Regions from separate parts of the Thomasclavelia spiroformis DSM 1552 genome, predicted to be linked through region 1. Evidence: predicted binding sites of a transcription regulator. Region 1 holds the regulator's gene; each other region holds the start of a gene.

Region 1 (10,962 bases):
AACATTAGAAGTAGATGAAGTATTAAAATGTCTGGAAACAGCTAAAAAAAGAAGAAAAAGCGCAAAACCAATAGTAATCCATGCAGATCGCGGAGTGCACTATACATCGAAGAAATACAAAAGATTAACTAAGCAGATGAAAAGAAGCTATTCACAAAAAGGAACACCGTGGGATAATGCGTGTATAGAATCATATCATGCATTGATAAAAAGGGAATGGCTGAACAGATTTAAGATTATAAATTATAATCATGCATATAAGCTGGTATTTGAATACATAGAAGGATTTTATAATACAATAAGAGTACATTCACATTGTGATTATAAATCACCTAATGAATATGAGCATGATTATTTAATTAGTATCAATTAATTAAATTTCTTACATTTATGTGGTCCGAAATCTTGACATAGTACCACAAAGAAACAGTGACAAGATATTTAGAAGAGAAATTATTTGTAAAAGTGAACCAAGAGAAGACAAAGGTAGCCTATATTACTGATATAAAATTCTTGGGCTTTGGATTTTATATAGAGAAGAGTGGTAATGTACGAATCACTGTTCACAAGAAATCTAAAGAAAAGATGAAAAAGAGAATAAAGGAAATCACCAAAAGGAACCGACCAATATCAAGTAAGGAATTAGCTAAAGAGTTAAAAGAATACATTACAGGTTGGGTGAATTACTATAGGATAGCGAATATGAGTAAACATCTAAGGGAAATAGACTCATGGATGAGAAGAAGAATACGAATGATATATTGGAAAAGATGGAAGTTAGTAAGAACAAGGTATAGAAATTTACAAAAACTAGGTATTAATAAAAGTAAGGCATGGGAATGGGCAAACACAAGAAAAAGCTACTGGCACATCGCCAATAGCTTCATACTAAAAAGGACACTTACAAATGAAGTATTAAAAATATACGGATTTATAAGTGCACTAGATTATTACAACTCTATAAACTTATGAAACGCCGTGTAGGGAACCCTACGCACGGTGTTGTGAAAGGGGCGAAAGATTTTAATTCTTAGCCCCTATTCAATTACCTGAGGGTGAAAATTTAATTTCTTTAAATAATGCTTCTAAAGAACAATTAATGACTATTAAAGGAATTGGTGACAAAACTGCCGATAAAATAATTGAGTATCGTCAAAAACAGCGCTTTAATATGATTGAAGATATTAAAAATATTTCTGGTATTGGTGATAAAACATATTTAAGGATACGGAGTTTATTATGTTTATAAAATATCGTTTGATTTATTATGGAATTAGCTGTTTGTTGGTTATTGTTAGTTTGCTGGTACACCCAATTTTTTGGCTGTTTTTATTTGTTTATGGGATATTTGTTATATATCGTTTAAAATTGCATAATTTTATCACAATTTTAATTTTTACAATAATTTTTTCTTGTTTAATCAATTGGCCAAAACCAATTGATGAACCAGTTATTAAAGGTGAAATAATTAATCTTGATGAAAATAGTATTGTTTTAAAAACAAAAGAGACGAAAGTTAAAGTATATGGTGAATTTGTCGGATATGAAATAGGTGATTATTTAGAGATGGAAGTAGTTTATTTTGATATTACTGAACCAACAAATGATCATGCTTTTAATTATAAAAATTATTTATATAGTCAAGGAATTACTAATAATGCTTCGATTAAACGTCTATTAAATTATGAATCAAAACAAACTTTATTTCAAAAACTACAAGAACGTATTTCTGGTAAAAGTAATGTTGATAATTATGCTTCAATGTTTGTTTTAGGAATTAGAGATGATCTTGCTCAAGATGAATATGAACAGTTAACTAATTTATCAATTATTCATTTATTTGCTTTATCAGGTTTACATATTCATATGTTGATGGATATGATTAAAAAAGTATTAAGATTTATTATGCCAATTAAATTTTGTAATTATCTTGGAATTGTTTTGATTGGTATATACGTTTATATTATTCCGTTTAATATTTCATTTGTTCGTGCTTATTTGATTATGGTATTAAGTGTATTGTTTAAAAATTATTTAAATAAGCTGGATTGTTTAGCAATAGTTACAGTATTGATGTTAGTAATTAATCCCTATGTTATTTATAGTTTATCATTTATTTTTTCTTATTTTATTTATTTTGTTATTTTATTAATTAATAAAAATAAATATTTTAATTTATTAGTATATTTTGGTAGTTTGCCAATTATTTTAATGGTTCAATATCGCATCAATATTTTATCTTTATTACTTGGAATCATTTTAGTACCATTAATTACTGTTTTATATCAATCAATTTGGTTATATGTTATTTTTGGAAATATGTTTAATGGGATAGTAGCTATTATTATTTATTTTTTGAATAATATTGTTGTTTTTTGTAATGATTTTTCGATTTATCTTAATTTTTTAAAACCTACTTTATTTTTTATACTAAGTTATTATTTTATTTATTTTAAAATAATTTTAAAATTAAATGTTAAACTTAAAGTTACTAGAGAAGTATTAATGTTATTTAGTTTATTATTAATGTTTTATTTAAAACCATTTTATAATATTGAAGGAAAAGTAGTAATGATTGATGTTGGTCAAGGTGATTGTTTTTTGATTCAACAGCCATTTAATAAAGGAAATATTTTAATTGATACAGGTGGTTTACAAACTAGAGATCTAGCTAGTACGACACTTGTACCATATTTAAATTCACAGGGGATTTATAAATTGGATTATGTATTTATTAGTCATGATGACTTTGATCATAATGGCAGTTATGATTCATTATCTAAGCAAATAAAAATTGATAATACAATTACAACATATCAATCACAAATGAAGATTGGTGATGTTCAAATTGAAATGCTTGATGATGGAATTAGTCATGATAATAAAAATGATGATTCTTTAGTTATTAAAGCTAAAATCAATAATTTAGTCTATTTGTTTATGGGTGATGCTTCAAGTGAGGTTGAAAAAGAATTGATAAAAAAATATCCAGAGTTAAAAGCCGATGTTTTAAAAGTTTCTCATCATGGTAGTAGTACAGGTACGTGCAGTGAATTTTTAGATGTTGTAAGACCTAAAGTAGCTTTAATTAGTTGTGGAAAGAATAATCGTTATAATCACCCCAATGAAGATGTACTTTTACGTTTAAAAGATTATGGAGTTAAAATATATCGCAGTGATTTAATGGGAATGGTAAAAATTGTATATTACGGTAATGACAATTATATTTATTCATGACTTTAGGCAAAAAGTAGGTTATAATGATGATGGAGTGATGGAAATGATAATTGTTATTTATGGTGAAGAAAGTTTTTTAATGAATCAAAAATTAGAATCATTAAAAAAAGACTTTGCCTGCAATGAAGAAAATATGAATTTCTCTATTTATCGTGGTGATGAAGATAGTATAGAGGCGGTATATGAGGATTTAATTACGCCGCCTTTTTTTACGGATAAAAAGATGGTAGTGTTAAAAAAAGCTGATTTTTTAACTACTAAGAAAATAAAAAAAGATGACATGGCATTAAGTTTTTTTGAAAAGTGTTTGGATAATAATAATGATGATGTGATTTTTGTTTTATATCATGAAGGAAATGATTTTGATGAACGTAAAAAGCTTGTTAAAAGATTACGTAAAGAAGCAAAGTTTTTTGAATATGAAAAAATTAATCACTATAAATTATCTGATAATGTTCGTCAGGCAATAAAAAGACGGCAGGCAACTATTGATGAAGATGCCTTAGAACTTTTATTGAGTCGAGTAGGTGATAGTTTAAGTACGGTTGTTTTAGAAGTAGAAAAGTTATGTTTGTATGATAAGCATATTACAATTGAAGGCGTTGACAAACTTGTAAGTAAACCTTTAGATGAAAATGTTTTTTCTTTAACTAGCGCGATTCTTCAAAAAGATCGTCAAAAGATTTTTTCTATTTATAAAGATTTAATGGTTTTAAATGAAGAACCAGTGAAATTAATTGTTTTAATTGCAGGACAATTACGACTTATGTATCAAGTGAAATTATTAGATCGTAAAGGGTATAATGATAAAGAGATTGGTAAAATTCTAGCAATTAATCCTTATCGTTTGAAGTATATTAGACAAGAAGGTAAAGATTTTGATTTAGATGAATTATTGAAGCGTTTAAATGATTTAGCTAAGTTAGATGAAGCGATTAAAACAGGTAAAATAGATAAAAAAATAGGTTTAGAATTATTTTTGATAAAAATATAGGAGGATTTATGGAATCACTAAGAGAATTATATAAAATTGGAGTTGGACCTTCTTCATCACATACGATGGGACCACAAAAAGCGGCTTTTAAAATCAAAGAAACTTATCAAGATGCAAATCATTATGAAGTATATTTACATGGCTCATTAGCATTAACTGGAAAAGGTCATTTGACAGATAAAATTATCGAAGAAGTTTTAGGTAAAGAAAATGTTGAGATTCATTTTGTCAGTGAAGAATTACCAAAACATCCAAATGGGATGATTTTTAAAATGTACCATGATGATAAGTTACTTGATAGTATTACAGTATATTCAATTGGGGGTGGAGCTTTACTTTATGATGATGATAATTTACAGCCCCCTAAGCAAGTTTATCCTCATAAAAATTTAAATGAGATATTAGAGTATTGTGATAAAAAAGGAATTAATTTATATGACTATGTTTTAGAATTTGAAGGCGATGACTTTAAAGCTTATTTATATGAAATAGTCGATGCAATGTTTGCAAGTGTTGAAGCTGGATTATTTGCTACTGGTGTGATACCTGGTAAATTAAAATTAAAAAGAGTCGCTAAATCAATTTATCAACAAGCAATCAATACCCATCGAAGCGGTGATCGTGATCGTCTTTTAGTAAGTAGCTACGCTTATGCTGTTAGTGAAGAAAATGCGAGTGGTCACCGTATTGTTACGGCCCCAACTTGTGGTGCAAGTGGCGTTTTACCGGCAGTAATGTATTATTGTTATAAACAATTAAATATTTCTAAAAAAGAAATTATTAAGGCTTTAGCAGTAGCTGGTGTTTTTGGTAATGTAATAAAAGCAAATGCTACTATTTCTGGAGCTGATGGGGGTTGTCAAGCAGAAATTGGAAGTGCTTGTTCGATGGCAGCAGCTGGTTATGGCTGGATTTTGGAGCTAAATAATAATTTAATTCAATATGCCGCTGAAATGGGATTAGAACATAATTTGGGTTTAACTTGTGATCCGGTAGGTGGCTATGTTCAAATTCCTTGTATTGAAAGAAATGGTTTTGGGGCTTTAAGAGCAATGGATGCTGCAATGTATGCAAAACAATTAGGATATTTAAGAAAAAATAAAGTTTCTTTTGATGCAGTTGTTCGTGTAATGAAACAAACAGGTAAAGATTTAAATAGCGCTTATAAAGAAACATCTTTAGGTGGTTTGGCTAAAGAATTTGGTTTTGAAGATGAAAACTAGTTCTTTATATATTCATATTCCTTTTTGTTTACATATTTGTGCATATTGTGATTTTTGTAAAGTTTTTTATAATAAGGAATTAGTTGATGACTATTTAGAAGTATTGAAAAGAGAATTAAATGATTTAAATCTTAATATACCATTAAAAACAATATATATCGGTGGCGGAACACCAACTAGTTTAAATGATGAGCAGTTAAAATCATTAATGGATATGATTAGACCATATATAAATAATGATTGTGAAGTAACGATTGAAACTAATCCTGAAACATTAGATTATTATAAGTTGGATATTTTAAAAAAAGGTGGTGTAACAAGGTTAAGTATTGGAGTCGAGACATTTAATGATAACATATTAAAAAAGATCAATCGTAAACATACTAGTGACATGGTTAAACGCATTATTCGCTATGGTCAGCAGCTTGAATTTGATAATATTTCAATTGATTTAATGTATGGTTTACCTGATCAAACACTTCAAGATATTAAAAATGATTTAAATATTATTGAATCATTAAATATACAACATGTTTCATATTATTCGTTGATTTTAGAAGATCATACTGTATTAAAAAACCAAAATTACCAATCACTTGATGAAGATAGCGAAGCGTTGATTAATCAAATAATTGATGAAAAATTAGAGAGTCTAGGATTTATGAAATATGAAATTAGTAATTATTCAAAAAAAGGTTTTGAGTCATTGCATAATTTAACATATTGGCAATATGATAATTATTATGGAATTGGTTTAGGAGCAAGTAGTAAAATTGATAATTGTATTATTGAACATAGTCGCAATTTAAATGCATATTTAAATTATCGTGATACTACTAGTAAAATAGAATGTTCTAAAGAAGAAATAATGTTTAATCATTTAATGATGTCGTTAAGATTAGTTAAGGGATTGGATTTAAAAGAATTTAAGGAACGTTATAATAAGGATATATATGATGTTTATCAAGTAGCGCTTGATAAACATTTAAAACTTAAAACATTAGTAATTGAAGATGGGTATTTGCGTTGTAATAAAGAATCAATTAAATTATTAAATATGATTTTATTGGATTTTATGTAAAATATCATTCTAAATTAGAGTGATATTTTTTCTTTTCTTTTTTTTATAATTTTTAGCACAAAGTTGTTGACAGTGCTAAAAATTGATGTATAATGTATTTAGCACAAAGGAAGAAAGAGTGCTAAGGATGGTGAGAAAAATGCTAACAGCGCGGCAATTACTGATTTTCAAATGTATCGTTGATGAGTTTATTGAAACGGCAGAACCAGTTGGTTCTAAAGCTTTGATGACAAAATATCAATTGCCATATTCTAGTGCAACCATCCGTAATGAGATGAGTTTTCTTGAGGATTATGGATATTTAGAAAAAACCCATATTTCTTCTGGAAGAGTTCCTTCAGTAGAAGGATATCGCTTCTATGTTGATAATCTTGAAAAGCGAGATTTAGATGATGGGTTGAAGAATCAAGTCGCACAAATATTTAGTGATCGTCATCGCACGTTAGATGAAATAATTCATAAAAGCTGTCAAATGTTGAGCGAATTAACACATTTAACATCAGTTGTGTTAGGACCGGATTCAAGTAAAGATACGTTACAAAGAATTAGTGTAGTTCCTTTAGATGATGATCGAGTTACAGCAATTATTATAACTAATCAAGGATACGTTGAAAATAAAGTCTTTGATTTAAGTCGACATCATAATATTGATGATTTAATTAGCTGTGTTAATGTGATGAATGATTTGTTGATTGGAACACCAATTGAACAAGTGGCATTTAGACTTGAACGTGATGTTAAACCTATTTTATCGGCAAAGATTAAAGAACATGAAGAGTTATTTAATGCTTTTCTAGAAGCGTTTGTGAAATTTGCATCAAGTAATGTTTATTTTTCTGGAAAAGAGAATATGTTATATCAACCAGAATATAATGATGTAAATAAATTGAGAAGAATTGTTAGTGCATTTGAAAACTCTCAAGTATGGAATGCCTTACAACCTCTATCTGATGAAGAAGGGGTAACGGTAAGAATTGGAACTGATTCACCAATTAATGAAATTGATGATGTTTCAGTAATATCTGCTTCGTTTAAAACCGGAGCGACAACCAAGGGATCTATTTCAGTAATAGGGCCAACGAGAATGCCTTATGAAAAAGTAGTTTCTTTAGTGGATTATATTTCAAAGAATATTGAACAGGCTTTCTTTGATGAATCAGATGATAAAAAAGATGAATAGAGGTGAATGTAATGGCTGATAAAGAAGTAGTAAATGAAGAATCTGAAAATGAAACTGTAGAAGAAACAGTTGAAAATAAAGAAGAAAAGGAAGCTACTATCGAGGAACAATTAGTAGCTTTAGAAGAAGAAGTAAATACATGGAAGACTGATTATTATAAAGTGTTTGCAGATATGGAGAATCTTAAGAAAAGATTACAAAACGAACATGCAAATGCAATGAAATTTATGATGCAATCTTTCATTGAAGAATTGTTGCCGGTAGTTGACAATTTTGAAAGATCGTTAGCTGTAGAAAATCCAAGTGATGAAATTAAAAATTTCTTAAAGGGATATGAAATGATTTATAATCAGTTAATGCAAGTTTTAAAATCTCAAGGGGTTGAGGTAATTAAAACAGAAGGTGAAGAGTTTGATCCAAACTTCCACCAAGCCGTAATGACAGTAAAAGATGATAACTTTAAACCAAATATGGTTGTTGAAGAGTTACAAAAAGGATATAAATTAAAAGATCGCGTTATTCGTGCATCTTTAGTAAAAGTAAGTGAATAAATAGGAGGAATTTATTATGAGTAAAATTATTGGTATTGACTTAGGTACAACAAATTCATGTGTTAGTGTTATGGAAAATGGTGAAGTTAAAGTAATCGCCAATCCAGAAGGAAATAGAACTACTCCTTCAGTAGTATCATTTAAAAATGGTGAAATTATTGTTGGTGAAGCTGCAAAACGTCAAGCAGTTACTAATCCAGATACTGTTATGTCAGTAAAACGTCATATGGGTACTAGCCATAAAGAACATGTTAATGGTAAAGATTATACACCTCAAGAAATTTCTGCGATGATTTTACAAAACTTAAAAGCAACTGCTGAAGCATATTTAGGTGAAACAGTTACTAAAGCGGTTATTACTGTTCCTGCTTATTTCAACGATGCACAACGTCAAGCAACTAAAGATGCTGGTAAGATTGCAGGATTAGAAGTTGAACGTATTATTAACGAACCAACTGCTGCTGCTTTAGCATTTGGACTTGATAAATTAGATCAAGAACAAAAAGTACTAGTATATGACTTAGGAGGAGGTACATTTGACGTATCTATCCTAGATTTAGCTGATGGTACATTTGAAGTATTAGCTACAGCTGGTGATAACCAACTTGGTGGAGATGACTTCGACCAAAAAATTATGAATTGGGTTATTGATGAATTCAAAAAAGAACAAGGTATTGATTTATCTGCTGATAAAATGGCAATGCAACGTATTAAAGAAGCTGCTGAAAAAGCTAAAAAAGATTTATCAGGAACTATGCAAACACAAATTTCATTACCATTCATTTCAGCTGGAGCTAGTGGACCATTACATTTGGAATTAACTTTAACAAGAGCTAAATTCGATGAATTAACTCGTGATTTAGTTGAAAGAACTGAAGTTCCTGTACGTCAAGCATTAAAAGATGCTGGTATGGATCCAACTGAAATTCATCAAGTATTATTAGTTGGTGGATCTACTCGTATTCCTGCCGTTCAAGAATCAGTTAAAAGATTATTAGGTAAAGAACCAAATAAATCTGTTAACCCTGATGAAGTAGTATCAATGGGTGCTGCAATTCAAGGTGGAGTTATTGCTGGTGATGTTAAAGACGTATTATTATTAGATGTTACACCATTATCATTAGGTATTGAAACAATGGGTGGAGTTATGACAGTATTAATTGAAAGAAATACTACAATTCCAACTACTAAATCACAAATATTCTCAACTGCTGCTGATAATCAACCTGCTGTAGATATCAATGTATTACAAGGTGAAAGATCAATGGCTAAAGATAATAAACAATTAGGTTTATTTAAATTAGATGGTATTGAACCAGCACCACGCGGTGTGCCACAAATTGAAGTAACTTTCAGCATTGACGTAAACGGTATCGTAAATGTTAAGGCTAAAGATTTAAAAACTCAAAAAGAACAATCTATTGTTATCCAAAACTCAACTGGATTAAGTGATGAAGAAATCGATAGAATGGTTAAAGAAGCTGAAGCTAATAAAGCTGAAGATGAAAAGAAACGAAAAGATATCGAAACAAGAAATAAAGCTGAACAAATGATCAATGAAATTGATAAAGCATTAGCAGAACAAGGTGATAAAATTGATGCAACACAAAAAGAATCTGCACAAAAATTAAGAGATGAATTAAAAACAGCTTTAGATAATAATGATATGGCTACATTAGAAGCTAAAATGAGTGAATTAGAACAAATGGCACAACAAATGGCTTCATATGCATATCAACAACAAGGTGCAAATACAAATGCTAATAGCACAAATACAGCTCAAGATGACAATGTTGTTGATGCAGATTTTGAAGAAAAGAACTAATTTATTAAAGCCAAGGCTTTGCCTTGGTTTTATATAATGTAAAGAGGGTGGAAAGATGGCTGATAAAAGAGATTACTATGAAGTTTTAGGGGTGTCGAAACAAGCTTCACCTGATGAAATAAAAAGAGCTTATCGTAAAAAAGCAAAACAATATCATCCTGATATTAATAAAGAGCCTGGGGCTGAAGAAAAATTTAAAGAAGTTCAAGAAGCTTATGAAGTTTTATCAGATCCAAATAAAAAAGCCACATATGATCGTTTTGGGCATGCTGCATTTGAACAAGGTGCTGGAAATGGTGGAGCTGGAGGATTTGGTGGCTTTGGTTTTGAAGATGTTGATTTAGGTGATATATTTGGTTCATTCTTTGGTGGTGGAGGTAGAAGCCGTCAAAGAAATAATGGTCCAAGACGTGGTGATGATCATTTGATGGGCTTGAACATCGAATTTATGGAAGCTGTTCATGGTGTTAAAAAAGATATCAAGGTAACTTATGATGCACCATGTAGCCATTGTAATGGAACAGGGGCTAAAAATCCTAATGATGTTCAAACATGTTCTCGCTGTGGTGGTCGTGGAACAATACAACAACAGCAGCGTTCTCCATTTGGAACATTTGTAAGTGAAACTACATGCCCAGATTGTAATGGAACAGGTAAGGTAGTGCGTAATAAATGTCCACATTGTCATGGTAAAGGCTACGAAACAAAAACAGTTACTGTTGAATTAGATATTCCTGCTGGTATTAATTCTAATCAACGTTTGCGAGTATCTGGTAAAGGTGGTCGCGGTAGCAATGGCGGACCTAATGGGGATTTATATGTGGAAATTCAAGTAAAACCACATGAACATTTCCAACGTGAAGGTAGAAAT
Region 2 (10,962 bases), 140 kb from region 1:
TAAATGCCCAAAAAAGATTTTCTTTAATATTAAGAATTGTCTTTTTAGATAACTCAATTGAAGAAACGATATCACGCATATCATCTTTCATCAAAATCACATCAGCGGCATCGATAGCAATATCATTTCCTTTTCCAATTGCAACCCCAACATCACTACGTACTAGTGCTGGTGCATCATTAATACCATCTCCTACCATCATAACACTATTGCCTTGCATCTGTAAATTTTTTATAACATTTTCTTTATCTTGCGGTAGAACTTCAGCAATAACCTCATCTAACCCTAATTGCTGGTTAATTGCATTAGCTGTAACCTTTAAATCTCCTGTAAGCATAACTGTTTTAATATTCATTTTTCTTAAACGTTTAATTGCTTGTTTACTAGTTTCTTTAATTTCATCAAAAATACTTACTAAACCAACTAATTTGTTTTCATTAGCTAAAAAGACTAATGTTTTTCCTCTAGCAACATAATCATCAATTTGATTTTGATATTTAGTTATATCAATTCCTTTTTCTTTCATCATGCGAAGATTACCTACTAAATATTCTTTACCATCAAGTTTACCTTTAATTCCTAATCCACTTAATGATTCAAATTCACTTGCATCTTCTAACTTTAAATTAAGTTCTTGTGCTTTTAAACCAAATGCTTCTGCCAAAACATGACTTGACCCTTTTTCTAATGAAGCAATGATTCTAATAACTTCCATCTCACTTAAACTATCACTATAAATATCACTTACTTTGGCCTTCCCTTGGGTAAGGGTTCCAGTTTTATCAAATACAACAACATCAATACTATTTTCATTTTCTAAAACACTTGCACTTTTAATTAGTATTCCATTTGTTGCTCCAACTCCAGTAGAAACCATTATCGCAACGGGTGTCGCTAAACCTAGAGCACAGGGACATGAAATAACCAATACAGCAATAGCACTAGTAACAGCAAAATTCAAATCATTTCCAGTTGCTAACCAATAAATAAAAGTAATTAAAGCAATGATAATAACAGTTGGAACAAAATATTTAACTACTTTATCGATTGTTCTTGTCATTGGTGCTTTTGAACTAGATGCTTCTTCGACTAATTCAATTATTTTTGCTAAAGTACTATCTTCAACTGTTTTAGTTACTTGATAAACAAAACTTCCCTGCAAGTTATTTGTTCCACCAATAACCAAATTACCAACTTCTTTTTCTACTGGTAAACTTTCACCAGTAATCATCGATTCATCAACCGAACTGACTCCTTGAATAATTTTACCATCAACTGGAATCGTTTCATTAGCTTTAACCAAAACTTTATCATCAATTTTCAATTCAGAAATCTTAACAAATTCTTCTTTACCATCATTAATTCGACAAGCAACATCAGGTGCTAATTGTAATAACTTACTTATTGCATCAGTTGTTTTCTTTTTAGATTTAGCTTCTAAATATTTACCAAAACTAATTAATGTAACAATCATCCCTGCTGATTCAAAATATACATTATGAACAAGATGTCCTACCATCATCATCCCATTGATTGTTAAAACCAATGAATAAATACTATAAATAATTGCTGCTCCAGCACCAAGAGCAATCAATGAATCCATAGTTGGATCAAAATGAATTAAATTTTTAAATCCATTAATAAAATAATCTCTTTTCAATATTAAAATAGGAATTAGAAAAATTATCTGTAAACTTATGTTTACATAACTATTTTCTCTAATAATCGAAAAAATCGGATAGTTAAACATTGTTGACATTGATACATACATCAATAAAAACAAAGCAATAAAACAATAAATCAATTTTTTCTTTAACTTACTTAAATCATCGTCATATACCAAACTATCTGAAAATACATTAGCCTGATAACCACCATCACTAACAGCTTTAATAATCATTGCATCATTAACTTGATTTTCATCAAATTCAACATTCATCGAATTTGTCAACAAATTAACTTCGACATTATTTACACCAGGTAATTTACAAACACTGTTATGCACATGATTTTCACATGCCGAACATGTCATACCTTTTACACTATATTTTTGTTTCATAACTCCCTCCTAACCCCTACCCTAGGGGGTACGAATATAGTGTAACCCAACTTTATTTTTTTTACAAGTAATATGATAAAAATTATTTACATATATTTATTTTACTTTAACTATAAAAAGTGATCAGTCACATAAACTAACCACTTAAAATATAAATTATTGTATAATCATTTTATTTTTTAGCTAAATCTTCTAAAGTTTTTCCAGCAAGACGATAAACAGTCCAATCTTTCATCGGTTTAGCATTTAACGATAAATAAAAATCTATACTCGGCTGATTCCAATCTAAACACCACCACTCTAATCTTCCACAGCCTCTATCAACTGCAATTTGTGCTAGTTTTTTTAGAATTACTTTACCATATCCCTTACCACGATATTCTGGTATTACATATAAATCTTCTAAATAAATACCTGCTTTTCCAAGAAAAGTTGAAAAATTATGAAAAAATAAAGCAAACCCAATTTCTTTTTCATTTTCACAAGCAAAAATTACTTCTGCTTTTTTCTTTTCAAAAATCCATTCATGTAATAATTCTTCTGTAGCAATTACTTCATCTAACATTTTTTCATAAGAAGCAAGATCTTTGATAAATTGTAAAATTAATTTACAATCACTTTCTTTTGCATATCTAAAAGTTAAACACATTATTTTATCCCCTTTTTATAAATCTTATTTTGAAATTTATATAATCATATCATTTTTATTCAAAAACAACAAAAAATACATATAATCATTTTATTATCTTTTTATAACTTTAAAAACTATCAAATGATAGTTTTTAATTTAATCTTTATCCATTATTTTAAAAATTTCTTAATTTCATTAATACCTCGGTTATCTAAGATCATTTCAAATATCTTATCATATTGTTCATTATTTAAATTCTCTAAAATACTGTCATCTTCTTTAGGATAATATTTATTAAATAATTGTTTTGTCTTTTCTTTACTTTTTTCTATGATTCCTTGTTTTATTCCCTCTTCAATTCCTTCTTCTTTTCCTTTTTCATACATGTCCTGTTTATCTCGTTCATTCGCCCAGCGATTTAAGCTCCTTTTATATGCCATGTCTCTTAACTGCTCATCTTGGTTGAATCTCTCTATCTTTTCTTTCATGATCTCTACCACCTTGTTATCTTCCTTTAACCTAATTATATCATCTGTTATTCCGTTTTAAAATATGTATATCCCCTTTTCTATTTCACTGAATTCTTCTAGTTTTTTCTGTTTCTTGATTAGATTGATATAGGGCATTTGTACATATACTCTGGTTAGTAGATTATATTTTTCAAGCTTTCCTTCTTCATTTCTGCTTTCATAGCGATCATACAGTTTGGTACTATGTCAAGATTTCGGACCACATAAATGTAAGAAATTTAATTAATTGATACTAATTAAATAATCATGCTCATATTCATTAGGTGATTTATAATCACAATGTGAATGTACTCTTATTGTATTATAAAATCCTTCTATGTATTCAAATACCAGCTTATATGCATGATTATAATTTATAATCTTAAATCTGTTCAGCCATTCCCTTTTTATCAATGCATGATATGATTCTATACACGCATTATCCCACGGTGTTCCTTTTTGTGAATAGCTTCTTTTCATCTGCTTAGTTAATCTTTTGTATTTCTTCGATGTATAGTGCACTCCGCGATCTGCATGGATTACTATTGGTTTTGCGCTTTTTCTTCTTTTTTTAGCTGTTTCCAGACATTTTAATACTTCATCTACTTCTAATGTTTTGCTTAATGTCCATGCTATTATTTTTCTTGAATAGAGATCCATTATACTGGTTAAATATACAAATCCTTCATCTGCTGTCCAGATATATGTTATATCAGTACACCATGCCTGATTTGGTGCTTTTGGATTAAAATCTCGGTTTAGAATATTTTTTAGTTTATTTGAAAAATCACAGTCTTTTGTTGTTATTGTATATGGTTTGATATAATGAGCTTTAATATTGTTTTCCCTCATTATGTTTCCTACATATTTTTCACTTATTTTTTCTCCCTCTTTTTTTAGTATTTCAGTTATTTTAGGAGCTCCATATATTTCTTTTGAATCCTTATAGATTTTCTTGATTCTTTCTGTGATTCTAGCTTTTCTGATTTTTTGTTTACATGGTTTTCTTTTCAAATATTCATAATATCCTGATTTACTCAGTTGTAATTTTTTTAGCATACCGGTAACTGAAGTCTGTTTATCTTTTTTAGATTTTTCTTTTATCCTTTTATAAAGATCCTGCTTAGTTAATTGCCCAGTATGCCAATAGCCTTTTTTAGGACTTCTAAAGCATCCTGTGTATCTTTCAGTTCTTTTTTTAATCTGGCAATTTCTTTAGCTTCGTCACTTGAATAATTACCGCTTCCTCTTGAATTAATTACGCCGTCATTACTACTGGCATCTTTAAGCCATTTATGAACAGTGCTATCAGCAATACCAAACTGTTTAGCTATAGCTACTTTAGATTCATCAGGATGTTCTAAAACATATTGAACAACTCCCTGTTTAAATTCATCTGTAAATGTTGGTTTAGTCATCATCATATACCCCTTTTCTATTTTTGATTTAAGCTTATGACATTGTATCATATACTAGCTAGTTCTTCCATTTAACTGGTACAGTTTTTATTCTAGCATCAGTTTTAAGTTTGCTTTATCGATATCATCGATAAAGATTATCTGATATACATGATTGATATTTTTTTGATAGTCATCTCCTTCTTTTTCCTGTCTTGACAATAATGATGCTCCATATATCTGAAATCTTTGATACTGATTTTTAGAAAATGCAGAATACTGCATTTCGATATTAACATAATCACCAGTATTTGTTTGTACTCTAATATCTAAAAGCATATCTTTATCTTCAATATTTTCAACGACAAGATCAGGATTTAAGATCATAATTGATTTACAGTTAATATTTAAAATACCTTCAATAAAGAGTTTAAGCAAATAAAAGGAACCAGGATCTTGGTCATTGCCAAGAGAGTGTTTGAACATGAAATCATTTTTAAAATCATAGATTTTATCTATTCGTTTAATCAATTTGATCACCTCATTATCATATACTTTTTTAGTGATCATTTTTCTTTTTTTATTTTAACAATTAATTTAAAATTACTTACTAAAATAAAAAAGCTGCTAATATTATTCAACAGCTATATAATAGTTATTTATTTTTATGTAACATAGATAATCATTTTTTAACAACGAAAAAATACCTATCTTAATAAAACTTACAAATATCATCAACACTTTTTCGTTTTGGACGATCAACTTCAATATCTTTATACCCCAAAGCAATTACTGATACTATTGTTTCTTCTACAGGAATATTTAACATTTCTCTAATTTTATTTTCATCACGAATTCCCATAATTAAAGTACTTAAACCTAATTCAGTCGCTTTTAAAATCATATTTTGATTATGTAAACCAAGATCATAACATCCCCAACCGTTAGCTAATTCATTACTAGCAGTTCCATCTCGTTCAAAACCTGAACGATTTTTTATAAATGTTGTTACAATCAATACCGGTGCATCTTTACAATTTTCTTGATTAAATAGTGGTAAACAATTATTTTTAAAAGCATCTAAAGCTTCTTTAGAATTAACTATATGATAACGTGCAGTTTGACTATTTTTCCATGATGGAGCTTCAATTCCGGCTTCAATTATTTGTTTAATTAATTTCTTATCTACTGTTTGATTTCTATATTTTCTAATACTTCTACGTTTTTTTATTACTGTATCTAATTCCATCTTATCCCTTCTTTCATAAAAACATTATAGCATAAAAGGGCTAATAAAAGCCCTTATTTATTTAATTCAATCATTAAATCACAGATTTTATTAGAGAATTCTACTGGATTTTCAATTGAGAATCCTTCAATCAATAATGCTTGATCATATAAGATACTAGCATAATCTCCAATTTTATCTTTATTATTTTCATATACTTTTTTCATTGCATTAAAGATATCGTGATTAGGATTGATTTCTAAAATTCTACCTGCTTTAATATCATTACCTTCAGGCATTTGATTTAATACTTTTTCCATTTCAAATGATAATCCTTCACTTGAAACTAAGCATACTGGATGTGATTTTAAACGTGAAGATACTTTAACATCAACAACTTTATCACCTAAAGCATCTTTGATTGCTGTCAACAAATCTTTATTTTCTTCATTAGTTTTTTCTAATTCTTTCTTTTCTTCTTCACTTTCAATATCTAAATCACCTTGTGCCACACTCTTGAATGGTTTTTCTTTATAATCACGCATCATTTGGAAGCAGAATTCATCAACATTATCAGTTAAATATAATACATCATATCCTTTATCTTTAACTAATTCTACTTGTGGTAATGTAGCAATTTTTTCTCTAGTTTCACCACTTGCAAAATAGATTTCTTTTTGTTCTTCAGGCATTTTTTCAAGATATTCAGCTAAAGTAATAAGTTTTTCTTCTTTGCTTGAATAATACAATAATAAATCTTGAAGTTTTTCTTTTAACATTCCATAACTATTATAAATTCCAAATTTCAATTGTAATCCAAAACTATTAAAAAACTCTTCATATTTTTCACGATCTTTTTTAAGCATTGTTTCTAATTCTGATTGAATTTTCTTTTCAATCTTATCAGCAATAACTTTTAATTGACGATCATGTTGCAACATTTCTCTTGAAATATTTAATGATAAATCTTCAGAATCAACCAATCCTTTAACAAATCTAAAATGTTCTGGAACTAAATCACTTGCTTTATCCATAATAAAGACACCACGTGAATATAATTGTAATCCTTTTTCATATTCATTTGAATAATAATTCATTGGTGGTTTAGATGGGATAAATAATAATGAATCGTATGAAACGCTTCCTTCAACACGACTATGAATTACTTTTAATGGATCATTGAAATCATTAAATTTATCTTTATAAAATTCATTATATTCTTCATCTGTAATATCTTTTTTATTTCTTTTCCATAATGGCACCATTGAATTCAATGTTTGATTTTCAACAACATCTTCATATTCATCACTATCTTCTTTTTTCTTAGAAACGGTCATATCCATTTTAATTGGATAATGAACATAATCAGAATACTTTTTAACTAAATCACGTAGATGATATTGATTTAAATATTCATCATAATTTTCATCTTCAGTATTATCTTTTAAATATAACTTAATTGTTGTTCCATGATCACTAACATTAGTTTCAAAAATTTCATAACCATCACTAACTTCAGATACCCACGTATATCCTTGATCACTACCATATTTTTTAGAAATTACTTCAACTTTTTTAGCTACCATGAAAGCAGCATAAAAACCAACTCCAAATTGACCAATAATATCAATGTCGTCATGATCATTTTCATTTTTAAATTCAAATGAACCACTATTAGCAATTGTTCCTAAATGTGTTTCCAATTCATCTTTATCCATTCCAATACCATGATCTTTAATAGTTAAAATACGATTATCTTTATCATAGCCAATTTCAATAACTAAATCATCACGATTGATAGATGAAATGTTTTCAGTTAATGCTTTATAATATAATTTGTCACTTGCATCACTTGCATTTGAAATCAATTCACGCAAGAAAATTTCTTTATGTGTATAAATAGAATTAATCATTAAATCTAATAATCTTTTTGATTCTGCTTTAAATTGTTTTTTTTCAGCCATATTTACATCTCCATTCTATATTAGCACTCATTATCTTTTTGTGCTAACACTATTCTAATACAACCCCTTAGCACTGTCAACACCTGAGTGCTATTATTTTTATTTTTTATTTAAGTAAATTTTATATCTAATTCTGGATTATCTTATAAATATAACTTTTTCAAACATATTAGAGAATAAAAATATTCGTTTTATCATATATTAATCTCTTCGTATGATTTATCTAAATAATATATTTAATTACAAAATTGACATTTTTATTTTAAAAATTTCATCACTTCATCCAAAGTTATTTTTCCTAAGGTAAATTGTTCTAAAGCTATATATCTTTTTTCTGCAATACTATGTTCTTTTTTACAACATACTGCTACTGTTTCAACTTCATCTTCTAATGGATAATATATATTCGATTTCCTTTGATAAGCCTCGAAATATCTTATTCCAAATCTTCTTTGTGACTCAGCATTAATATGAATACCATCTGGATTTACATATAACTTTTCTCCAGTTACAAAATAACAATTCTTATTATTCTTTGCATATTTAAGCAATTCCTGATTTACTAATTCATATTCTATACAGCTTTTTCCAAATCCTGTTTTTCCTAAATAATCACCTAAACCGCCAATAATAAATGGAATTTCTGGAGCTTTCAGCTCCTTTCTAAATGAATTAACTATAACATTGAGTTTTTGATAATAATCTTTATATCTTTTACTATGACTATCACTTTCACCCTGATGCCATAAGATTGCAATCAATTCACTGTTTTCCATAGCAAATTTAGCTTCGCTAATTGCATGACGGAATAAAATACCATCAGTATTCCACTCGTCAATAGAACTACCTCCTTCCGCACAAGGAATTAATCCAATTTGTTCACTTTTGTTTGCATTACACCATGCTTGAGCAAATGATGCTGCCGGTCCTATTCCAGCAACCGATCTATCAAAATGTATCGGCTCTACCATCATCTGCCATCTTCCATTTCTTAACATAAAAATATTTTCATTATAAATAGGTGTAACTTCATGTAAAAATCCACGTCCTGCCATATTTGATTGTCCTATAAGTAAAACTGACTTCATTAAATATTTTCCTCCTATTTTAAATTATATAAATCTTTTATATTGTACTAAAACACTCTGTGTTAATCCACTTTATTCAAAATATTCCTATTATTTTACTTGTCATCATTCTTTAAAATCTATGTACTTTGTTTTATTTAAATATAATAATTTTAACGTTAAAAATAAAAAGCATAGCCATGTTATTGAATAAAAGTTTCATACTTTTATCATAAATGTACATACTAATCGTATTTTAAATTTATAATACAAAATGTAACAATAATTTTATAATTTCTTGATTTACTTTTTTAACTTCTATTCATAGATTCGTAAAATCTAGCCATTATTTCTTTCATCCATAATATCACTTGTAGTTCATTATATTTAACAGTAATTCAATCAGATCTACACCTATTAAATGCATATCATGTCTAGCACATATGAAAAAGCTAACAATTTGAAATTTAATTGCTAGCTTTTTTAATACCATTTGTCTATTTTATAAAGTTATTTTCTTTTTTTCTTTAAGAAAATGTATCCAGCTGTACTTAACAAACTTAATGTTACAAATATTGTTATTGCATTATTATCACCTGTTTTTACACTTGATATAATATCAGTGTTGTTTATTTTATTACCTTTTGTATCGATTATTTGTAAATTTGCTATAGCATTAGTTAAAGCAGTTACTGCATTATCAATTTCTTGTTGATTAACATCATGATTGTTTAAAGCTATTTTAGCGTTTTCTAACTCATTTTTAAATACATTCCATGAAGCAGCTGTATAATTTGTTTGAATATAGTTATTAGCTTGATTAATTAAATTTTGTAACATATCTTTATTAGGAATTAATCTTAAGTTTAAAAAGGCCGTTACTAAATTAGTATATGCTTCATCTACCTCATATTGTAAAGCATTTTCATTATTTATTAGAGTATTAGCTTCATTAAGTGCTTTAGTAAATTCTAACCATGATATTTGACTATATTTATTTTCTTCTAAACTACTTACTTGTTTAATAAATGCTTTTAATATATCTTTATTTCCTTTAAAAAATTCAAGTTTTTGCATTACACTTGCAAGACGTTCAAATGAAGCATCAATATCACTTTGTAAAGCATTTTTGTTTTCTAAAATTTCTTTTGCTTCTTGTAATGCTGCTTTAAATTCAGCAACAACTACTGGTACTACTTTATCTAGTTGTTCTTCTGTTACCTGATTAGCTAATTCAACAGCAATTTGTAAATGTTGTTTATTTGTTAGTGAAGCAATTACATTATTTTCAATATCAGGATAGATTTCATTTCCACTTTCATCACCTAACATAATTTCAGATAATTTTGCTGGTGTACTTGACTCTTTTTCAAAATTAATTGTTGCTAAAGTTGTTGGTTGTCCTGTATAACTGATTGTAAGTTTTAATTGGTCATCCTCAATACTTTGACGTAAAATTGTTCCACCATTAGGATTAATTGATGTAATATTTTGACCATTCAAATCAATTACTGCATCGATTACACGTGTTTCACTTTTTGGATTCTCTAATGTTAATGTAGCACTCTTTCCAGCTACTTCCATTTTGATATTTTCAATATCACGATTTTTCTTACTCATTTCATCCTGTGATAAAAATGCACTTTGATCAAATACTTCTCCAGTCATTGAAGTTGGTTTATTAATTCTTAGTGCATCTAAAGCAATAGGTGAAATATCAGCATTATTACCACCAGTCAGTTTTTTACCAGAATCAACTGTTTGACCACCAATACCAATAAAAATATCCATATTTGAAGGATCACTAGAACCATGGTTATACGCATTTCCACCATGATCAGCATTTGTGATAATTAATGTTTCATCATATTCTCCAGTTTCTTTTAAAGCATCAACTACTGCTTTATAATAGTCATCATATTGTTCTAGTTCAGCCCAATATGTATCATTATAATATCCTGTACTGTGTCCAACATGATCCATCCAGTCACTTTGCATATAAACAACAGCTGTATTTTTAAAATCATCCGTTTTAATATAATTAGCTACATCATAAAAACTTTCTTTAGATGCTGACCCTTTTGATATAACTTGAGCATCTGGTTCA
Region 3 (10,962 bases), 450 kb from region 1:
AGAAATTTAATTAATTGATACTAATTAAATAATCATGCTCATATTCATTAGGTGATTTATAATCACAATGTGAATGTACTCTTATTGTATTATAAAATCCTTCTATGTATTCAAATACCAGCTTATATGCATGATTATAATTTATAATCTTAAATCTGTTCAGCCATTCCCTTTTTATCAATGCATGATATGATTCTATACACGCATTATCCCACGGTGTTCCTTTTTGTGAATAGCTTCTTTTCATCTGCTTAGTTAATCTTTTGTATTTCTTCGATGTATAGTGCACTCCGCGATCTGCATGGATTACTATTGGTTTTGCGCTTTTTCTTCTTTTTTTAGCTGTTTCCAGACATTTTAATACTTCATCTACTTCTAATGTTTTGCTTAATGTCCATGCTATTATTTTTCTTGAATAGAGATCCATTATACTGGTTAAATATACAAATCCTTCATCTGCTGTCCAGATATATGTTATATCAGTACACCATGCCTGATTTGGTGCTTTTGGATTAAAATCTCGGTTTAGAATATTTTTTAGTTTATTTGAAAAATCACAGTCTTTTGTTGTTATTGTATATGGTTTGATATAATGAGCTTTAATATTGTTTTCCCTCATTATGTTTCCTACATATTTTTCACTTATTTTTTCTCCCTCTTTTTTTAGTATTTCAGTTATTTTAGGAGCTCCATATATTTCTTTTGAATCCTTATAGATCTTCTTGATTCTTTCTGTGATTCTAGCTTTTCTGATTTTTTGTTTACATGGTTTTCTTTTCAAATATTCATAATATCCTGATTTACTCAGTTGTAATTTTTTTAGCATACCGGTAACTGAAGTCTGTTTATCTTTTTTAGATTTTTCTTTTATCCTTTTATAAAGATCCTGCTTAGTTAATTGCCCAGTATGCCAATAGCCTTTTTTAGGACTTCTAAAGCATCCTGTGTATCTTTCAGTTCTTTTTTTAATCTGGCTATTTCTTTAGCTTCGTCACTTGAATAATTACCGCTTCCTCTTGAATTAATTACGCCGTCATTACTACTGGCATCTTTAAGCCATTTATGAACAGTGCTATCAGCAATACCAAACTGTTTAGCTATAGCTACTTTAGATTCATCAGGATGTTCTAAAACATATTGAACAACTCCCTGTTTAAATTCATCTGTAAATGTTGGTTTAGTCATCATCATATACCCCTTTTCTATTTTTGATTTAAGCTTATGACATTGTATCATATACTAGCTAGTTCTTCCATTTAACTGGTACAGTTTTTATTCTAGCATCACTATCTTCATAGAGTAAGCCTAATGATAGTTGACAGTATCCTATTTTATCTTGAGTATCTTTCATTTCCAGTTCACCTCCTTATGTTCGGTCCTTCGCTAGATAACCATTACAGTTATCATCATCACTACTATGACCTCGGCTGACTTCCTAGGACAAACGTTTCCACCATGATTACATTTTCATCATGTTCCTAGGACCTCCCACGGTAAGACATAACACTTTCATCCTATGTACCCACTATCTTTACACTGCTTATTCCGTCGTACTATTGGACTTCGATTTGTTTAGCAATCTCATCCGATAAGCTTCTGCCTAAAATAGTTCGTATTCCTTGGGTCAGGACTTTGCCTCCAACTTCCTCCCGTTCACACCTTACGATGGATACCTTGTCTTCGGCTAGTGGTTGGTAGTACGAAACCCCCACAGTGGACTTTCACCACCTAGTCTTATGTCATGCGTGGCACACTAAAAAAGAGATTGCCTAAGCAATCTCTAATCTATTATTCAATACTAATTGTATTGTTTTCAATAACCTTGATATCTTTTTTAGGTACTGATAATCTCAATACACCATCTTCATATTTAGCTTTGATATCTTCTTTAGGAATATTCTTTCCGATAAAAAAGCTTCTTGACATGCTTCCTGCATATCTTTCTTGGCGAATATATTTACCGTCTTTATCTTTATCATCTCGATCAAGAGTTTTATTTGTAGATACAGTTAAATATCCATTTTCAAATGAAACTGAAATATCTTCTTTTTTAAAACCAGGTAAATCAATATCTACTTCGTATGTGCCATCTGTTTCACGCACATCTGTTTTCATCATATTCTTTGCATGTTTACCATATAGTGGATTTTTTCTTCCAAAAAATTCTTCTTCAAAAGAATCCATCCAATCATCAAATAAATTTTCTCCAAAAATACTAGGCATCATCATAAGTCATTACCCCTTTCTGTTGTTTGACACTTAGATCATATTAGCATTGTTGAAGATGCAATGTTATATGAGAAACTAGGTTTTTTCTCTTTCCTAATTTCTAACTATATTATAGCCTTATTTTTTAGCACTGTCAAGAGGTAAGTGCTAATAATTTTTATATTTTTTTGCAAACCCAGTAAAATCAATGGTTTGCAAGCATTTTCCACTCTTGAAATTGTCATTTTTCTTAGGTTTGACACCAATTTGACACCAATTTTTTCTTTTCCGGTGTCAGAAGTTTACCGTCATACTATCCAGCTTTGCTATCTCGTTTTCAATCCTTGCCCTGTCGCCCAAGTGATTATACACTTCCATAGTCACATCAAAATGAGCGTGTCCTATGATACGCTTACTTGATTCGCTTTCCTTTGTATTTGTATAAGTTTATAAACATCTCTTTCTAGATATAGAAAAAGCGGTAAATCATATTAACTAATAACCGCTTTATGTAACATTGGATATAATTGTAAACTTTGAGATTTATCGTTCCACAACGACCGTCAACAAGATTAAATTGATGCTAGAATAAAAACTGTACCAGTTAAATGGAAGAACTAGCTAGTATATGATACAATGTCATAAGCTTAAATCAAAAATAGAAAAGGGGTATATGATGATGACTAAACCAACATTTACAGATGAATTTAAACAGGGAGTTGTTCAATATGTTTTAGAACATCCTGATGAATCTAAAGTAGCTATAGCTAAACAGTTTGGTATTGCTGATAGCACTGTTCATAAATGGCTTAAAGATGCCAGTAGTAATGACGGCGTAATTAATTCAAGAGGAAGCGGTAATTATTCAAGTGACGAAGCTAAAGAAATTGCCAGATTAAAAAAAGAACTGAAAGATACACAGGATGCTTTAGAAGTCCTAAAAAAGGCTATTGGCATACTGGGCAATTAACTAAGCAGGATCTTTATAAAAGGATAAAAGAAAAATCTAAAAAAGATAAACAGACTTCAGTTACCGGTATGCTAAAAAAATTACAACTGAGTAAATCAGGATATTATGAATATTTGAAAAGAAAACCATGTAAACAAAAAATCAGAAAAGCTAGAATCACAGAAAGAATCAAGAAAATCTATAAGGATTCAAAAGAAATATATGGAGCTCCTAAAATAACTGAAATACTAAAAAAAGAGGGAGAAAAAATAAGTGAAAAATATGTAGGAAACATAATGAGGGAAAACAATATTAAAGCTCATTATATCAAACCATATACAATAACAACAAAAGACTGTGATTTTTCAAATAAACTAAAAAATATTCTAAACCGAGATTTTAATCCAAAAGCACCAAATCAGGCATGGTGTACTGATATAACATATATCTGGACAGCAGATGAAGGATTTGTATATTTAACCAGTATAATGGATCTCTATTCAAGAAAAATAATAGCATGGACATTAAGCAAAACATTAGAAGTAGATGAAGTATTAAAATGTCTGGAAACAGCTAAAAAAAGAAGAAAAAGCGCAAAACCAATAGTAATCCATGCAGATCGCGGAGTGCACTATACATCGAAGAAATACAAAAGATTAACTAAGCAGATGAAAAGAAGCTATTCACAAAAAGGAACACCGTGGGATAATGCGTGTATAGAATCATATCATGCATTGATAAAAAGGGAATGGCTGAACAGATTTAAGATTATAAATTATAATCATGCATATAAGCTGGTATTTGAATACATAGAAGGATTTTATAATACAATAAGAGTACATTCACATTGTGATTATAAATCACCTAATGAATATGAGCATGATTATTTAATTAGTATCAATTAATTAAATTTCTTACATTTATGTAGTCCAAAATCTTGACATAGTACCAAATCTTCATTTCCAGTATTGATAATGCTGTGTTTGGAACCTTTCTTGCAGATATGACAAGTACCCGCATTTAACAATTCTTCTTTTCCGTCACAAATGGCTTTCCCTGTACCAGAAACAACATAATTTATATCGTCACTTGTTTCATGTTTGTGTAATCTGGTACTTTTTCTTGACATAGTACCAAATTGTTACAAAATATTTTTCGATTAATAATTTCAATTACAACATTTTTACCATGCACAGGTAGATTGTTAAAGGATTTTTTATATTTTAAATGACATTTTTGTGATGGTGTCCCACAGTAAGGACATATAGGATCTTTTATTTTAGACTGTACTTGAAAAATAATACAATCATCATTTGAATGCATTGAAACAAATTCTAAATCAGGACTCAGCATATTAATAAATTCCTGCATATTTATCTATCACCTTTACCAACATTGTACATTATTTTTTATTATATTTAACCAATATTGGAAAGAACCAATCTTATTTTAACTTTTATATCTACCACAGGATTATTTATAAACCCCTCTTAAAGATGGTTGTTTCCATCTTTTTGAATACCTTAAACCACATTCAGTTTATTGCTTAACCACTGATTTGTGAAAGTTCAACTACTCTTGTGTCATAGCTTGACCACACAAATCGTTATAGCTCAACCACTGGATTATTTAAAATCCCAATTAAAATATAAAACATATGAAGTATAACCAAAAGAAAGGAACAATTTTCTCCTGTTGAGATTACTGTTCCTTCTTTCATATTTTTGACTTTGGGAGTCTTAACTTTTTTATTTCATTTTAAGGCCCCTCCAATTTGCCCCCAAATTTCTGACGGTTCCCCTTAAAAATTTGGGTAACCCAAAATTATGATAGCTCAATATTCATTTTAAGATAAAATAGTAATTAATAATTTTGATTATTCGTTATTCTTTGTTTAATGATTATAGCACCAAGAGCAATTAATGATATCACTGCAAATGTACTATATAACGCAACATTGTTTGTATTACCTGTTATTGGATTAGCATTATCTTCCTTTTCATCTTCAATAGGTTCTGCAGGTTTTATTGGTTTACTTGGTTCAAGTGGTTTACTTGGTTCAAGTGGTTTACTTGGTTCAAGTGGAGTCCAAGGAAGTTTATTCACTTTAACTAAACCATCCATAGCGTCTAGTAGTAATTTAGTAGCTGAATCAACTTGTTCTTGTGTAGCATTTTCATCAATTTTTTCTGCTACGCTTATAGCAGCACGTAATACATCAAATGATTCTTTTGTATAATCATCTTTATTTAGTGCGTTTGCTTCTTTTAATAGTTTATAAAATTTATTAAAATCTACTACTGGTTTCTTTACCAATGATTCAAAACCTTTTTTTAATACATCTAAAGTTTTATCAACTTGAACTTGTTGTGAGAAATCATCATCCTGTACATCTAAAGCATGATTATATGCTTCTATGAATTCTGCATATGATTTTTCAGTATAAGAATCTTCTGGTAATAATTCTTTTTTCACTTTCTCAATGTATTCGTTTAATGAATCTCGATTTACTAATCCATAGGCATTTTCTAAATGACCAATTTTAAATTTTGCTTGTTTGATATAACATAAGTCAGTTGTTACTTTACCCCATCCCCAATTTTCAGAGAATTCACGATTCCAGTGACCATAAGAATCCATGATAAATGTACCGTCTTCTAGGACAACTACACCAGTATATCCTGTATCACCAGAATATGTATTTTGAGCCCAATCTTCTTCTAATTGGATAACATAATCACCATCTTCTTGGTTCATTAAATCTTCATAAGTTCCAACCCACGCAACCCATTCACCACAGTGCCAGTCATTACCGCCATCAAATTTACCATTGTCGTTTAAATCATATTGAATTTCTCGGAAAGTAATTAACAATCTCCCACTAATTGGATCGTAAGTAGCTTTATGACGTTCTCCAGCTAAAGAACCTGGTAAATCTATTGGCTTAGACCATGTTTCACCTTCATCATCTGAATAAATTAATGTTGTTGGATTTTTATGTGATTGGCTTCTAGCAAGACCAACGATACGTTCACCGTCAGGAGATCTAAACATTCCAATTTCACACATTTGATATTCTTTTTCAATTGACCGATAATCTTGTAAAAAAGTCTCTGGTTCACTCCATACCTCATTACCATTTTCATCAAATGTTAAGTATGTTTTGAAGTTTTCATAAGCATAGTTATGATAAATACCCATCCATTTTTGGATATAATTTCCATCTTTATCTTTAAGTTGCACTAAACTTGCCATCGCAACGATTGCATCATTATCATCATTTCCACGAATCTTCTCATAGAAATGTTTGTATTCTGTCCATGTTTCTCCATTATCATCAGAATAACTAGTATTCCATCCATAAGTATTGCCATCGTTGTCAGTCCCCCATCCAGGACAAGCAGTAATCAACATAATACGTTCAGTTCCATCTTCGAGATTTAAGACATACATAGTAGGTGTTTCTTGAGATCCAACCCATGATTTTGGAGTGTTTTCTTTTTCAGTCCATGTTTCTCCATTATCATCACTAATTTTCATGATGATAGGTCCTTTTCCATGTCCTTTAGGATAAGCCGTAATTAAGCGACCAGATTTAGTTCTAACCATATCTGGTTGACCTAAATATTGACGATCAGTACCTGGTGCCTTTTCAACATCACTTAAGTATTTTTCTGGAAGTTCATATGTTTTCAACACGTTTTTAATATTAATTTTCTTTTCAACATTAATTTCAACTTCTTCTCTAAATCCACCAGCTTTATTTTCAACAACAATGATTGCTTTACCTTTTGCTACTGCTGTTACAGTTCCTTCATCATTTACAGTAGCAACTAGAGGGTTTAATGATTTATATGTAATTGTTTTATCAACATTATCACTAATTAAATTAGTTTCAATTTGATAAGTTTCATTTAAGAACATATTAACATTTTTTTCACTAACATTTAAACCTTTTAATAACATATCAGAAGTAACTTCAGCTTGACTTAATACTCGATTATAAACTTTTAATTCATCAATATATCCAGTAAATCCTGTTCCACCAATAACATCAATAGGAGCTAATGTTTTTCCAGTTTTTGTCCAGTTATTATTCGCAAAAAATTTACCATTTACATACATTGATAAACCGTCTTGCTTACTTTGAGTCCAGACAATGTGGTACCAATTATTTTCTTTAAATGGATATGCAAATGTTAAAACATCTCCATCTTTTTTACCAACATGGAATCCCGCATCACGTGTTGGAGACATTTTTAAGTCGAATGAGAAATCTAAACCTCGATCCATTAATACGGAAACACGTTTATTTAATTCTGCAGTACAATTCACCCAGTAACTTACTGACCATGAAGAATCTTGATTAAATTTATTATCTTCTTCAAAAGTAACATTCTGTTTTTCATTGTCAATATATAATGCATTTCCGGACTTTCCATCTTTAAATTGTGCTTCATTTACTGTACCATTTCTATCACCCCAAGAATCATCAGCATTTCCCTCAAATGGATAATAGTATTCTTGAGATTCTTCATCTATTTTAACTGTAGTAACAGTCACTTTTATTGTATCAAACTTGGTTTTATCTTGTGATGATACTGCTTTAATTGTTGCAGAGCCTAATTTATTTCCTGTAACAACTCCATTTTTGTCTACTGAGACAATTTTTTCATTCGAACTTTCCCAGTAAACGTTTGAATTTAATACATTTTCAGGTAATACTTTTGCAGTTAATTGTTTTGTACCGTTTAATGTAACTTCTACATTATTTTCATTAATCTCAACACTTTCAACGTCATTAGTACCATTTTCTTTTAATTTGATATATTTATCAGTTAAGTCATTTAAATCAGATTTGAAGGTATTCATTTCTTCAGCTAATTTTTCGATTTCTGCTTCTGTCATGTATCTATTATTAACCGTTCTGGCAATTTGGGTAACTTTAGAATACATTACGTCAACATCAGTTTGTAGCCTAGGAATTTCAGCTAATATTTGTTTAATTTTGTTAACATCACGAACCCCTTCCCCCATTCTTTCTAAACGAACAGAACTTTTTGAAACAGGGTTTTCAGTACCTTTTACATCTGGATAGATTAAGAAACAATCGCCAGGCTCAAATGCGTTATGAGTTGCGTCATTTAATGGATCTTCAACCCATGCATCATATGCCCAACGTAAGAATCCTCCAGTTTCTTGACCAGCATTAATTAGTGACCAATAACTTTCTACTGGTGCACTTAAAGAGAAATTTCCTGGTTGATGTTCAGTACAAGAATATAACGTAGTTTTATATCCTAAAGCTTCACGTTCTTTTACTAATTCACTAAACGCTTCTGGATTTGCTGCCGCTGCAGTGTCCCCAACATTTAAATCAGTAACTCTTAGAGCTAAATCTTTTTTAGTTGTGAAATGATCCATTGCTCCAGCAGTTTTTAAAGGAACATCATTAATATTTACAACTGAATCAATTAAATCAAATGCTCTTCCATCAAATCCTCTTTCATCAATTCCAATATATGAATCATAAAACCAACCTTTTTCCATTAGATGATCAATCAAATCTTTTAGGAAATCTCCCCAAACTTTTTTATAACGATCACTTCCAACTGTGTATGATTCGTAAGTCAATTTATTTCCTTCCCAGTAAGCAAATGAATTATGCCACGGCGCAATACTATAAAGTACGATTTTATCTCCAATTCCCAATGATTTATTAAATTCAACCCATTTATCAAAATCTGTATAATCATAATTAAATGAACCATCTGTATTTTTAGTCCATTTAACCATTGATGGGTAATGAACATCATTTTTACTATAAGTTTGTCCACCCCATGCTTCTTCTACAATTGTGGTTGTGATTGCATGACCACCAATACTTTTATATAGTTCCATTCCAGATTTCATGATTTCTAAATGTTCATCACTGAAAGGAACTACACCATAATACTCAGCAGACGCATAAGGATATTGCCATAATTCAATATCAAATGAATCCCTATATTCGTCAGCATCTTTTAAAGTTACATCTTTAATATCAACTATATAAGTAAATGTTAATGGGTTATCTAAGCCATCAGCTTCCACTGTTAAAGTTGTTGTATATTTACCAGCTACAGCGTTTTTTGGAATATAAAGTTCAACCCAAACTGGTTGAACTTTATTGAATCCAACATTAATTGGGGATGTTTGATATAAAATATCAGAACTTTCTCCTCTATTTTTCCCATTATCTTCAGGTACAGGACGTGTTGTGCTACCATATCCTAAAAATGGTCCATTATAAGCTTTCGTCGATTTAATAAACGTAGTAGTAATATTATCTTTACTAATAGTATTATCTCCACTTACTAAATCCGTTGCAGTAACTTTCACATTTTTCAACGAACATCCTTTTGTAATTAATGCAATTTCTGATAATAATCTATCATTTTTCCACCCAAATAATTTTTTTGATGTTAATCCTAGCTCATTAACTTTATCATAAGTTTCTTGAGTATATTGAGTATCAATATCTACAATACTACCATGTAAACTTAAAGTCCCTTGCTCAACCGTAACATTTATTTCTTCTTTAATGCTATATGCATCAGAAATTACAGTAATTATAGTGTCTCCTACTCCTTCGGCAATAATTTCGCCCTTTGCATTAACTGAAGCAATATTTGAATCAGCTGTTTCATAACGTACATCTTTTAAGTCAGCGTAATCTGGTGTAACTGAATAAGTAATTTGATGTGTTGCACCCTCAATTAAGGTGATATTTTTATCTGCAATCTCAATACCATTTACAGCATATGGAGCATGATATACAACTACCTTAGCACAGTCTATTCCTGTGTTTGTTGCAGCATCTTCTTTCTTACCTGTAGCAACAGCTTTTAAAGTATGTTTACCTTCACTTAATCCATCGATTTTTTTTATCAACGTAGAGTTAATATTCTCCTTATTATATAAACTATATTCTCCATAAAAAATATCATCTACATAATATGCAACATAACCCATTGGTTTGTTTTTTCCAGCATAGATATCAATAGCATGTCCAACAAAATCTACAGTATAATAAACTTCTTTTGGATTATCTTTTGGAGGAATTGTTGACCAAGTATGCTCATCACTATCACCTAACCAATGTCCATCTGAGAAAGTAAATTTATTGCTAGTTCCTGAAGTTTTTTTATGAGAAATTGTAGTTGTTTCTTCTATTTCTGCTCTAGAACCATACACTTTAGCATAACTAACTTGTAAACCTTTTTGACTTCCATCATTTGGTAATAATACAGTTATAGTATGAGTTCCATACGCTAAATTTTTAACGGAATATAAAACTTGTTCTTTTGCTACCCCTGTAGTTTCAAGTGTAACTTCCTCTGATTCCCCTTCATCAAGTTTGTAAATATTTTTTGATGAACCAGTCGGAGTTATTCCAATTAATTCAACACCTGTACCTACGAAAGTAAACTGATAACTATGTTTACTTGCTTCGGTATTATTCTCATTCCAAACCCAGTGCTGTGTTTTTAATTCGCCTTCACCGATTTTAGCATCTGAATTGGACCAACCAGTTAATCCCGCATCATCTTCGCTTTCACTATAAATAAAATAATTTTGAAGAGTAGTGGATGTTACATTGTCATCTACTACTAGATAGTCTTCTTTTGCAAATGTTGTAGTTGCTACTGATGGCATAACATACATAAAGGCCATCATACTACTCACTAAAACCTTAAAAAATTTTTTTATCATTTTATTTTCCCTTCTTACATTAATAAATGAATTGTACTCCCATTATTCTT

Evidence for each region. Region 1 encodes HrcA, which represses chaperone genes, less so after heat shock. Its sites were predicted from a motif close to TTTTAGCACTNNNNNNNNNNNAGTGCTAAAA; they were not measured.
Region 2: the regulator HrcA is predicted to act here: its motif matches at 7,854-7,884, upstream of htpG (molecular chaperone HtpG).
Region 3: the regulator HrcA is predicted to act here: its motif matches at 2,352-2,382, upstream of NQ543_RS05115 (Hsp20/alpha crystallin family protein).

The regions. Positions count from the first base shown of each region.
Region 1 is NZ_CP102275.1:1,550,406-1,561,367, reverse strand. It holds gene NQ543_RS07355 (IS3 family transposase) at 1-373, shown strand, start outside; gene NQ543_RS07350 (group II intron maturase-specific domain-containing protein) at 430-972, shown strand; gene NQ543_RS07345 (ComEA family DNA-binding protein) at 1,040-1,249, shown strand; gene NQ543_RS07340 (DNA internalization-related competence protein ComEC/Rec2) at 1,240-3,237, shown strand; gene holA (DNA polymerase III subunit delta) at 3,281-4,231, shown strand; gene NQ543_RS07330 (L-serine ammonia-lyase, iron-sulfur-dependent, subunit alpha) at 4,240-5,454, shown strand; gene hemW (radical SAM family heme chaperone HemW) at 5,444-6,535, shown strand; gene hrcA (heat-inducible transcriptional repressor HrcA) at 6,675-7,715, shown strand; gene grpE (nucleotide exchange factor GrpE) at 7,718-8,266, shown strand; gene dnaK (molecular chaperone DnaK) at 8,283-10,091, shown strand; gene dnaJ (molecular chaperone DnaJ) at 10,147-10,962, shown strand, end outside.
Region 2 is NZ_CP102275.1:1,409,616-1,420,577, forward strand. It holds gene NQ543_RS06575 (heavy metal translocating P-type ATPase) at 1-2,059, opposite strand, end outside; gene NQ543_RS06580 (GNAT family N-acetyltransferase) at 2,232-2,708, opposite strand; gene NQ543_RS06585 (hypothetical protein) at 2,861-3,178, opposite strand; gene NQ543_RS06590 (IS3 family transposase) at 3,443-4,402, opposite strand; gene NQ543_RS06595 (transposase) at 4,327-4,668, opposite strand; gene NQ543_RS06600 (PD-(D/E)XK nuclease family transposase) at 4,705-5,127, opposite strand; gene NQ543_RS06605 (nitroreductase family protein) at 5,309-5,845, opposite strand; gene htpG (molecular chaperone HtpG) at 5,899-7,788, opposite strand; gene NQ543_RS06615 (sialate O-acetylesterase) at 8,046-8,876, opposite strand; gene NQ543_RS06620 (LamG-like jellyroll fold domain-containing protein) at 9,366-10,962, opposite strand, start outside.
Region 3 is NZ_CP102275.1:1,103,438-1,114,399, reverse strand. It holds gene NQ543_RS05125 (IS3 family transposase) at 11-871, opposite strand; gene NQ543_RS05120 (transposase) at 895-1,236, opposite strand; gene NQ543_RS05115 (Hsp20/alpha crystallin family protein) at 1,789-2,229, opposite strand; gene NQ543_RS05110 (transposase) at 2,837-3,178, shown strand; gene NQ543_RS05105 (IS3 family transposase) at 3,103-4,062, shown strand; gene NQ543_RS05100 (cupin domain-containing protein) at 4,059-4,286, opposite strand; gene NQ543_RS05095 (transposase family protein) at 4,235-4,528, opposite strand; gene NQ543_RS05090 (glycoside hydrolase domain-containing protein) at 5,021-10,912, opposite strand.